2 regions of the Bradyrhizobium sp. T-12 genome follow, and region 1 is predicted to be linked to the other one. Evidence: predicted binding sites of a transcription regulator. Region 1 holds the regulator's gene; the other holds the start of a gene.
The links. Region 1 encodes LexA, which represses DNA repair genes until DNA is damaged. Its sites were predicted from a motif close to TGTTCNNNNTGTGTTCNG; they were not measured.
Positions count from the first base shown of each region.

Region 1 (5,302 bases):
TCGTCGCGGATGTCGTCAGCCGAAGCGAGAAGAACGGCTATGCCGCCTTCTGCCTGACCGTCGACACCGCCCATTACAGCCGTCGCGAACGTGACATCGCCAAGCGCTACGTTCGCGAGAGTCGCCTGCGCGCCACCGGCGGCGATTTCCAGAAGGGCCTGGAGTGGCGGACCGTGAAGATGATCAAGGACAAGTTCAATATCCCGCTGATCCTGAAGGGCATCGCCACCGCCGAGGACGCGCTGATCGCGGTCGATCACGGCGTCGAATGGATCTACGTCTCCAATCACGGCGGCCGCCAGCTCGACCATGGCCGCGGTGCCATGCATGTGCTGCCCGAAATCGTCGAGACCGTGAAGGGCCGCGCCAAGATCATGGTCGACGGCGGCATCTGTCGCGGCACCGACATCGTCAAGGCGATCGCGGCAGGGGCAGATCTCGTCGGCATCGGCCGGCTGCAATGCTGGGCGCTGGCGGCGGCCGGCGAAGCCGGCATCACGCGGATGCTGGAGCTGCTCGAAGACGAGGTGCTGCGCTGCCTCGGCCTGCTCGGCGCCACGTCGTTTGCCGAGGTCGACAAATCCTGCCTGCATCCGGCGACCGCCACCAACGCGCCGAGCGTGTTCAGCGCGTTTCCGCTGTTCGACCACGAACCTTATCGGTACTGAGTAAGAGGATTGCAGGTGACATCGCTCTCTCCCGGCAGCGCGGATGCGCTTCTGTTCGATCTCGGGCGCGTGGTGCTCGACATCGACTTTTCCAAGGCGATCGCTTGCTGGGCGGGACATGCCGGCTGCCAGCCCGAAAGCATCGTCGCGCGCTATGTGCGCGACGAGGCCTACCGGCTGCACGAGATGGGCAAGATCAGCGACGAGGATTATTTCGCCTCGCTACGCGCTTCGCTGGGGATCGGCATTTCGGATGCCCAGTTCCTGGAGGGCTGGAACGCGATCTTCGCCGGCGAGATGCCTGATATCGCCGAGTTGTTGCCGCGGGCGGCGAAACAGATGCCGCTCTACGCCTTCTCCAACACTAACCGGCCGCATGTCGATTATTTCTCGAAGGAATATGCCGATCTGCTCGGCCATTTCCGCGAGCTGTACCTGTCATCGAGCATCGGCCTGCGCAAACCGGATGCGGAGGCTTTCGACCATGTCGTCGCCGCGATCGGCGTTCCCGCCGGGCGCATCGTGTTCTTCGACGACCTCGCTGAGAACATCGAGGGCGCGCGAGCCCGCGGCCTGACGGCCGTGCACGTGACCTCGCCGCGCGACGTCGGGAAGGCCTTGAAAGCATTGGGCATCTGACGCCAGCCGCGGGTGCCACCCGGCCTCCCGGCAGCGACATCTTCCGGAACTAAATCTGCTGGAATTTTGGAACCTGATCACTTTGTGTATTTTTATACAGAGTTCCGGGAACGGAATACCGCCCTTCGGACTCTTGAGTCCGTTGGGACTTCTACATCGGACTGATCGACGTGCTGGGCAAAACCTATCTCACCAAGCAAGCCTCTCTCCTGCTTGAATTCGCAAGAAACACCTCGGATTCTGACCTTTCCGCCAAGCTGATCAGCAAGGCCGCCGACCTGAAATCGCAGGCCGATCCGCTCCCCGACAAGGATCAAGGGCCCAAAGCGCCCGACGTCGCATTTGAGATCAGTCCGGACGATCCGGCGGCACGGTGACCGTATCGGTGTTGGCGCTCGTGATTCTCGTCCTTCACGGCGCGCTGTCTCGGCTTCCTGATCATGCCCTGACGAACTTGCACTCCTCCACCACGGAGATCACGCAGGATAGATCATCCCGCGCGCTGCTTTGCCTCGCGCCTGCGGTCGGCTAGAACTCTCGCCGCCCCATTGAACGATGTGCGAGCAGGAGTTTTGCCCGTGGCCCTGATGCCGGTTTCCGACGCCCTTGCCGCGGTGCTGGCAGGTGCAGAGCCGCTGCCTGAACAGATGGTTGCCCTCGACGAGGCCTATCACCGCGTGCTGGCACTTGATGTCGCGGCGCGGCGCACGCAGCCGCCGCAAGCCATGTCGGCGATGGACGGCTATGCGGTGCGCGCGGCCGACGCGGCAGCGATCGATTCCCGGCTGACGGTGATTGGCGAGGTCGCCGCCGGCCGTCCTTTCGCGAGAGCGGTCGGCACCGGCGAAGCCGTGCGGATCTTCACCGGGGGCGTCGTTCCCGACGGTGCGGACGCGGTCGTGATCCAGGAGGACACCGTCGCGGACGGCAACAGCGTCACGATCAAGGAAGCCGCGATCACCGGACGGCACATCCGCCCGGCCGGCGTCGACTTCCGTGAGGGTGACGTCCTCCTCCGCAAGGGCACGCGTCTGACCGAGCGTGACCTCGCGCTCGCTGCCGGAATGAATTACCCGCAGCTCGCCGTCTGCCGCCGTCCCAAGGTCGCGATCCTCGCCACCGGTGACGAACTGGTGATGCCGGGCTCAGCGCCCGGGCACGGCCAGATCGTCTACTCCAACGGCTACGCCCTGCACGCGCTCGCCCGCAGCGAGGGCGCCGAGACCGTCGACCTCGGCGTCGCCGCCGACACGCTGGAGGCCACCACATCAGGCATCCGCCGCGCCCGCGAGAGCGGTGCCGATATCCTGATCACGACCGGCGGCGCGTCGGTCGGCGACCACGACCTGGTCCAGCAGGCACTCAGGGACGAAGGCATCGCGATGGCGTTCTGGAAGATCGCCATGCGGCCGGGCAAGCCGATGATGCACGGGCGGCTCGGCGCCATGCGCGTGATCGGCCTGCCCGGCAATCCCGTGTCGTCCTATGTGTGCGCCTTCCTGTTCATGGTGCCGCTGATTCGCGCCTTGTCGGGCCGCTCGGTGATTCATCATCGTCGCGAACGCGCCGTGCTCGCCTGCGATCTCGGTGCCAACGACCAGCGCGAGGATTACTTGCGCGCGCGCCTCGAGCTGCGCGACGACGGCACGCCGGTCGCGCTTCCCGTCAGCCATCAGGATTCCTCTCTGCTTGCGAATCTTGCTGCGGCACAGGTACTTCTCGTGCGCCCACCGTTCGCACCCAAGGCCGAGGCCGGCAGCCCCTGCGAGGTGCTGCGGCTCCCCGTCTGAGTGCACGGCCACACGCATTCCGCGAACCGCGCTTCGTTCACGGTAAATTAAGCAGTTGCGGAACATGTATCGAACATATAGTGTCCGTTCATGATTTGTTTCGAGGATGTAGCGGCTTATCGCTGAACTCATCGTCTCGGAATCGAACGACATCAACCGGGGGACTTTGGTCGAGATGTTAACGCGCAAACAATACGAGCTTCTGCGGTTCATCAGCGAGCGTTTGAAGGAAAGCGGCGTGCCGCCCTCCTTCGACGAGATGAAGGATGCGCTCGACCTGCGCTCGAAGTCGGGCATCCACCGCCTGATCACCGCGCTCGAGGAGCGCGGCTTCATTCGCCGGCTGCCCAACCGCGCCCGCGCCATCGAAGTGATCAAGCTGCCGGAGCTCCAGGCTGCCGCCGGCGCCCGGCGCGGCTTCACGCCAAGCGTCATCGAGGGCAATCTCGGCAAGATCCGCGCGAGCTCCAGCCCGCCCGTGGACGAGGGCGAGCGGCCCGTTGCGGTGCCCGTGATGGGCCGGATCGCGGCCGGCACGCCGATCGAGGCATTGCAGACCCGCAGCCACACCATCAGCGTGCCGCCCGACATGCTCGGCTCGGGCGAGCATTACGCTCTCGAGGTGCGCGGTGATTCCATGGTCGAGGCCGGTATCCTGGACGGCGACATGGCGCTGATCCAGCGCAACGAGAGCGCCGACACCGGCGACATCGTGGTGGCGCTGATCGACGACGAGGAGGCTACGCTCAAGCGCTTCCGCCGCCGCGGCGCGTCGATCGCGCTCGAGCCTGCCAATGCCGCCTATGAGGTGCGTATCCTGCCGCCGAACCGGGTGAAGATTCAGGGCAAGCTGATTGGGCTTTACCGGAAGTACTGAGTCCGGAAGGACTCAGTCCGAAAGTAGTTTTGGCGCCTGCGTGCGCCTTCGGTCGGCGTCGCCGATCTGAGATTGGAGCGGATGAATGTCCGCTCCGGCTGGATGATCATTCTGGTTCTGCACAGATTATCCGGCCCCTCCTCCACGGCCATCTTCGGCGGACCGCAGCAACATCGCGTCACGGCGTTTCGCGTTCGGAAGACCAGATCGTTTGGGCAGCGGTCGGGGCACGGGGCCGTTGCCGCGCCATCGCATTGCCATGTCCGCAACACCCAATTGCGCAGCGCCGCGATCGCGCCGGCAATGCGAAGTGTCGTGACAGGCGCCGGCGTAATGCACCGCAGCCAGCTTTGTTCCTGGCGAATTCGGGAAAGTTAAAGTGATCGCGGGGTGCGGATCCCAGCCGCAGATTTGCCTACAACCAAGCACAACGTTGGTGTTTAAACTCTGACAGAGGCCTGTGCCTCCGAGAGGCGCGGGTCGCTATCTTCACATGAGGAGCACCCGATGTGTGACTATAGCCTGCATGCCGTCGCGACGCGCCCCGCAGAAGTCGGCGAGACCATCGTCACGACAACCTTCCGCGGCACCTCGACGCGCGGCTTCGCCTCCGAAGCCGACCTCTCCGTTGCGGTCTGCCTGCTGCCGGGAACGGAGCTCGCCTTCGCAGACAACGTCCGTTACGACAACCGCTGGATCTGGACGCGCACCGTCAACTCCCGCGTCGGCAAGTTCGGCAAGATCGATCCGCACATTCCCGATCGCCATCACGATGCGATCGAATTCCCTGATGGCAAATACGTGCTGGTGACTCAGCTCGTCGAAGGCCAGCGCGCAACCGTGCTGCAATTGCCCGTGACCCAACCGGTCGGCGAGCGCGAGCACAAGCCTGAGATCATCGCCGATAGCCGTTCGCCCGTCACACCGCTGCCGCTGGGCTGACCGAGGCTCAGTCCTCCGCCTGAAGATCGGCCTCCGACGGGGTCGCATCCTTGGCGCGCGGAGCCGCCGCCCTCGGCATGAGGGCTCCTTCGAAATCTCCCTCGCCGGCGGCCGCCGGCGACCAGGGACGGTTCGTGCCCCTCGCCCTCACCGCCTGAACTGCAAATCCGTCGCCACGCCGTGTCAACGCCAGCGCGCCCTGGCGAACGAGCCGCTGCCGATCCACCACCATCGCCGCGCAATCGGGCGGTGCGGGCCGTGACGTCACGACCAGTGCGGCACGGCTGCAATCGTCCGCGAGCGCATCGATGCGCGAGGCCAACGCAACCAGGCGCCCGTCGGCAAGCGGCGTGACGCAGCCGGCCTCGTCGCACGACACCCCCTCG
Region 1 is NZ_CM177756.1:3,444,850-3,450,151, reverse strand. It holds gene AC0WRY_RS16170 (alpha-hydroxy acid oxidase) at 1-668, shown strand, start outside; gene AC0WRY_RS16165 (HAD-IA family hydrolase) at 678-1,307, shown strand; gene AC0WRY_RS16160 (hypothetical protein) at 1,478-1,684, shown strand; gene AC0WRY_RS16155 (molybdopterin molybdotransferase MoeA) at 1,886-3,097, shown strand; gene lexA (transcriptional repressor LexA) at 3,273-3,974, shown strand; gene AC0WRY_RS16145 (hypothetical protein) at 4,482-4,916, shown strand; gene AC0WRY_RS16140 (ComEC/Rec2 family competence protein) at 4,924-5,302, opposite strand, start outside.

Region 2 (5,302 bases), 2.9 Mb from region 1:
ACGGCTGCGACGAGCTCGGAGATGTGACTGACCGCGGTGTCGACGGCGCTGCGGGACTGCGCGATCTCGCCGACCGCCGCCGACGTGGTCGTCTGCACGGCCTGCGATGCATTGGCGATGTCGTGATTGGCCGAGACCATCGTCTCGGCCGTGCTCTGGAGGTGGTGGAACCGGTCGGACTGGCTCGCAACGCGGCTTGCGACTTCCTGGACGTTGCCGGCAATATCGGCGAGCTCCACGCCGAGGCCGCCGATGCGGTCGGCGAGCTGATCAATCAGCCGTTCGGCAAGCGTGCGGTTGGAGCCGGTGTCCATGACGGCAAGTTGTACGACGGACATGTTCGATGAGTCCTCCAGTCAGAGCCGCAACCCGGCTCACGGCGGCATTCCCATTCCAGTCGCGACTTTAGAGGATGATTCGCGGCAGGCGTCTTGCCTGAGCGTGCACTACAGCTTGTAGGCGGTACGGAATCCACCCCAGTGCCGGCCCTGCACGCGGATCGGGACGTCGATCTCGCGCATCATCACCGTGTTCCCGTTGCCCATGTCGCGCGCATAGCTTTGGACCAGGTACGATCGCAGGTTGCGCGCGGCAGCCAACCCCGCCGGATCGTTGAATATCCGGCGGTTGCGGCTGTTGGCCGTGTTCCAGGCAACGTCGCCCGGCCGCTGCGGATGCGAATAGATCTTGTTGTGCACCGGCAGGAAGCCGTTGCGGTCGACCATGGCGCAGAAGGCCATGCGCTGGTCCTTCGCCAGAAAGGCTTCCTGGAATGGCGGCAGGGCCCGGTCGGCCCAGTCGAGATATTTCGTGCGGTATTGCTGCGGATTGGTCCCGGCGATCTCGGCATAGTCGGTGTCGAAGAGGTCGTCGATCTTGACCTCGCCGCGTGCCACCGCCTGCTCGAAGATATTGGTCAGCGCGTTGCCCGCCTCCATGGCGCGGGTGACGAACTCGGTGTTCTCCTCGTGGATCGACCAGAGCTTGTCCTCGATCTTTTCGCGGAGCTCGGCATTGGGGCTGGCGAACTGTGCGCGGGCGCCGGCCTTGGACTGCTCGATCACGCGCAGCCGGCAGGCGCCGACGTCTTCGAGCGTGCCTTCGATCATCGCTTGCGGTGCGAGCCGGCCGGCGTCAGCGCCGCCGATCAGCACGCCGTCCATCGAGATCTCATAGACCGGCATCACGCCGCGCGCGCTCTCGAGCTTGAGATGGCAGGGCAGCCGTTCGGTCTTGCGGCGATCGTCGTGCTCGCTCTGGCGCAGCAGCACGGCGCAGCGCGACTTCAGCTTTTGCGCGAAGGTGGTGACGGCTTTGCCGGCACTGGCGACGTTCTCGCCATGGCTCTCGGCAGCCTTCGTCGCGGCATCGATCTCGGCCGCGCTCTCGCCGACCGAGACGATGAACTCCGAGGCGCTCGCGGCATTACCGGAGACTTCGCTGGTGGTGGCGTTCTGTTCGGCGACCGCGCCGTTGACGGTCTCGAACACCGGGCGGATCGCCTCGATCGCCTGCGAGATGCGGTGCACGGCATCCGCGGAGCCGGCGGCGTCGCGCTGCAATGCGTCGATCTTCTTGGTGATCTCTTCGGTCGCGCCTTGCGTCTGCACCGCGAGGGCCTTGACCTCGGTGGCGACGACCGCGAAGCCCTTGCCGGCCGCGCCCGCGCGCGCGGCCTCGATCGTCGAGTTGAGCGCGAGCAGCGTCGTCTGCCGCGCGATCTGCGCGATCAGATTGACGACGTTGCCGATGGCGGCTGAGGATTCGCGCAGGCGATCGACATTGGCGCGGGCTTCCTGTGCCGCGGCGCTGGCCTCGTCGGCGAGCTTGCCGGCCTCGCGAACCTGCGCTCCGATTCCCAGGGCGGATTGGGTGAACTTGTCGGCGGCATGGGCGAAGGTGGATGCGGTCGATTGCGCGGCGTTGGTGCGGCCGGTCAGGGCATCGGTGCGGTCGCGGATGGCGGCAAGCGTCGCCGCGGTCGCTTCGGCGCCGCCGGCCACGGAATTGGCGGCGCGTTCGAGCTGGCGGATCATGGCGCCGAGCTCGAGTTCCAGCAGCTCCAGGATTTCCCGCGCCGAATCAGTTTCGGCCACGGCGGCGGGCTCGGAATGGGCCGCCGGCTGCAGAGCCGCCGGGGCGGCCGCAGGCGCGGCCTGGTCCGGCAGGCGCTTCCGAAATAGTCCGAACGCCATCAGCTCTCTCTCGTCGGGATAAGGTCGGGCGCTATTTTCGCAGTCCGGAATGAAATCAGGGTTAACGGTGCCTCACCTCTAGGCACCGTCCATTACGGGGGCTACCTTTACAGTGCTACCTCAGAGGCCCAGATCCCTTTGATTCCGGTGGGGTGGCGGCCTATAAGGCCGCGCTTCCCACGCTCACCTTTGGCTGACGACTTTCCAAGAGACCACGCATGGCCGGACATTCCCAATTCAAGAACATCATGCACCGCAAGGGGCGGCAGGATGCGCAGAAGTCGAAGCTGTTCGGCAAGCTGGCGCGGGAAATCACCGTCGCAGCCAAGCTCGGCACGCCCGACCCGGCCATGAACCCGCGCCTGCGTGCGGCTATCATCGCGGCGCGCCAAGAGAACATGCCGAAGGACAATATCGAGCGTGCCGTCAAGAAGGCGCTCGGTAATGAGGGCGAAAACTATGACGAGATCCGCTACGAGGGCTACGGCCCCGGCGGCGTTGCCGTCATCGTCGAGGCGCTGACCGACAACCGCAACCGCGCCGCCTCCGACATCCGCTCCTTCTTCACCAAGTCGGGCGGCAATCTCGGCGAAACCGGCTCGGTGTCCTTCATGTTCGACCGCACCGGCATCATCGAATACGACCGCAGCGTCGCCTCCGACGACGCCGTGCTGGATGCCGCGATCGAGGCCGGCGCCGACGATGTGGTCTCCGGCGAAGGCGGTCACGAGATCTACGCCTCGACCGAAGGCTATCGCGACGTCGCCAAGGCGCTAGAGGCCAAATTCGGCGAGCCGCGCAAGGCCGCGCTGATCTGGAAGCCGCAGAACACGGTCGCAGTCGATGACGAGACCGGCGAGAAGCTCTTGAAGCTGATGGATCTGCTCAACGAGCACGACGACGTCCAGCAGGTCTACGCCAATTTCGAGGTGTCGGACGCGCTTGTTGCGAAGATGGGCGGCTGAGGCCGCTCGTGTCCCGGACGCGCCGCAGCGTGAGACGCCGCTGCGCAGAGCCGGGACCATCGTCCCGCAGACATCGGTGCCAATATGGGCCCCGGTTCAGCGCCGCACCGCTTCGCGCTGCGTCGCGCCCGGGGCACGGGCCACTTCCCCTGTTACTTCTGTTCTGTTTCTGTTTCGCTATCATCGGCCAGCCGCTATCACTGGCCCATGACCGCGCTCCCGATTCGCCAACCCGTCCGCATCATCGGCATCGACCCCGGCCTGCGCCGCACCGGCTGGGGCGTGATCGAGGCTGACGGCAACCGCCTGATCTATGTGGCCTGCGGCTCGGTGGAACCGCCGAACGACCTGCCGCTGGCGAGCCGGCTGCTCGCGATCCATGAAGGGCTGGCGGCCGTGCTTTCGAATCACCAGCCGATGGAAGCCGCGGTCGAGCAGACCTTCGTCAACAAGGACGGCGTTGCGACGCTGAAGCTCGGCCAGGCTCGCGGCGTCGCCATGCTGGCGCCCGCAATGTTCGGCATCTCTGTCGCCGAATACGCGCCCAACCAGGTCAAGAAAACCGTCGTCGGCGCCGGGCACGCCGAGAAGGCCCAGATCGCGATGATGCTGAAGATCCTTCTGCCCAAGGCCGATCCGCCGTCGGCAGACGCCGCCGATGCGCTCGCCATCGCCATCACCCATGCCCATCACCGCCAGAGCACCGCGCTGCGGCTGAAGGTGGCGAGCCTATGATCGGCAAGCTCAAGGGCCTGATCGATTCCTACGGCGAAGACTTCGTCATCCTCGACGTCGGCGGTGTCGGCTATCAGGTGCATTGCTCCTCGCGCACCTTGCAGCATCTGCCCTCGCCGGGCGAGGCCGCCGTGCTGTCGATCGAGACCTATGTCCGCGAGGATCAAATCAAACTGTTCGGCTTCCGCACCGACCAGGAGCGCGAATGGTTTCGTCTGCTGCAGACCGTGCAGGGCGTCGGCGCGAAGGTCGCGCTCGCCGTGCTCGGCACGCTGGCGCCTTCCGATCTCGCCAATGCAATCGCGCTCCGCGACAAGGCGGCGGTGGCGCGCACGCCCGGCGTCGGCCCCAAGGTCGCCGAGCGCATCGTCACCGAATTGAAGGACAAGGCGCCGGCCTTCGCCAATGTCGATCCCGCGGTGGTGCATCTCGCAGGCGCGGTCGACGATCAACGCGCGCCGCGGCCCGTGGCGGACGCGATCTCCGCGCTGGTCAATCTCGGCTATGGCCAGCCGCAGGCGGCCGCTGCGATTGCATCGGCCTCGCGCAGCGCCGGTGAGAATGCCGAGACGGCGCAGCTCATTCGCCTTGGCCTGAAGGAACTCGCGAAATGAGCGATCCCAAGGCCAGCCGCATGGTTTCGCCCGAGCGCCGCAGCGACGATGTCGGCGACACCGCGCTGCGTCCGCAATCGCTGTCCGATTTCGTCGGCCAGCAGCAGGCGCGCAAGAATCTCTCGATCTTCATCGAGGCTGCGCGCAAGCGCGGCGAGGCGCTCGATCACGTGCTGTTCGTCGGCCCGCCCGGCCTCGGCAAGACCACGCTGGCGCAGATCGTGGCGAAGGAGCTCGGCGTCGGCTTTCGCGCCACTTCGGGACCCGTCATCGCCAAAGCCGGCGATCTCGCCGCGCTGCTGACCAATCTCGAAGAGCGTGACGTGCTGTTCATCGACGAGATCCACCGCCTCAGCCCGGCGGTGGAAGAGGTGCTCTATCCCGCGATGGAGGACTTTCAGCTCGATCTCATCATCGGCGAAGGTCCGGCCGCGCGCTCGGTGAAGATCGAGCTGTCGAAATTCACGCTGGTCGGCGCCACGACGCGCGCTGGCCTGCTCACCAATCCCTTGCGCGATCGCTTCGGCATTCCGGTCCGCCTGAACTTCTACACCATCGAGGAATTGGAAAGCATCGTCAGCCGCGGCGCGCGCGTGCTCAATGTCGGCATGAGCGCTGACGGCGCCAACGAGATCGCGCGCCGCGCCCGCGGCACGCCGCGCATCGCCGGGCGCCTGCTCCGTCGCGTGCGCGATTTTGCTTCCGCTGCCGATGCCGACAAGATCGATCGCAAGATCGCCGATCACGCGCTGAGCGCGCTCGAGGTCGACGCTGCGGGTCTCGACGCCATGGA
Region 2 is NZ_CM177756.1:6,344,075-6,349,376, reverse strand. It holds gene AC0WRY_RS30295 (methyl-accepting chemotaxis protein) at 1-338, opposite strand, end outside; gene AC0WRY_RS30290 (methyl-accepting chemotaxis protein) at 447-2,195, opposite strand; gene AC0WRY_RS30285 (YebC/PmpR family DNA-binding transcriptional regulator) at 2,414-3,160, shown strand; gene ruvC (crossover junction endodeoxyribonuclease RuvC) at 3,368-3,895, shown strand; gene ruvA (Holliday junction branch migration protein RuvA) at 3,892-4,509, shown strand; gene ruvB (Holliday junction branch migration DNA helicase RuvB) at 4,506-5,302, shown strand, end outside.
Region 2: the regulator LexA is predicted to act here: its motif matches at 3,320-3,337, upstream of ruvC (crossover junction endodeoxyribonuclease RuvC).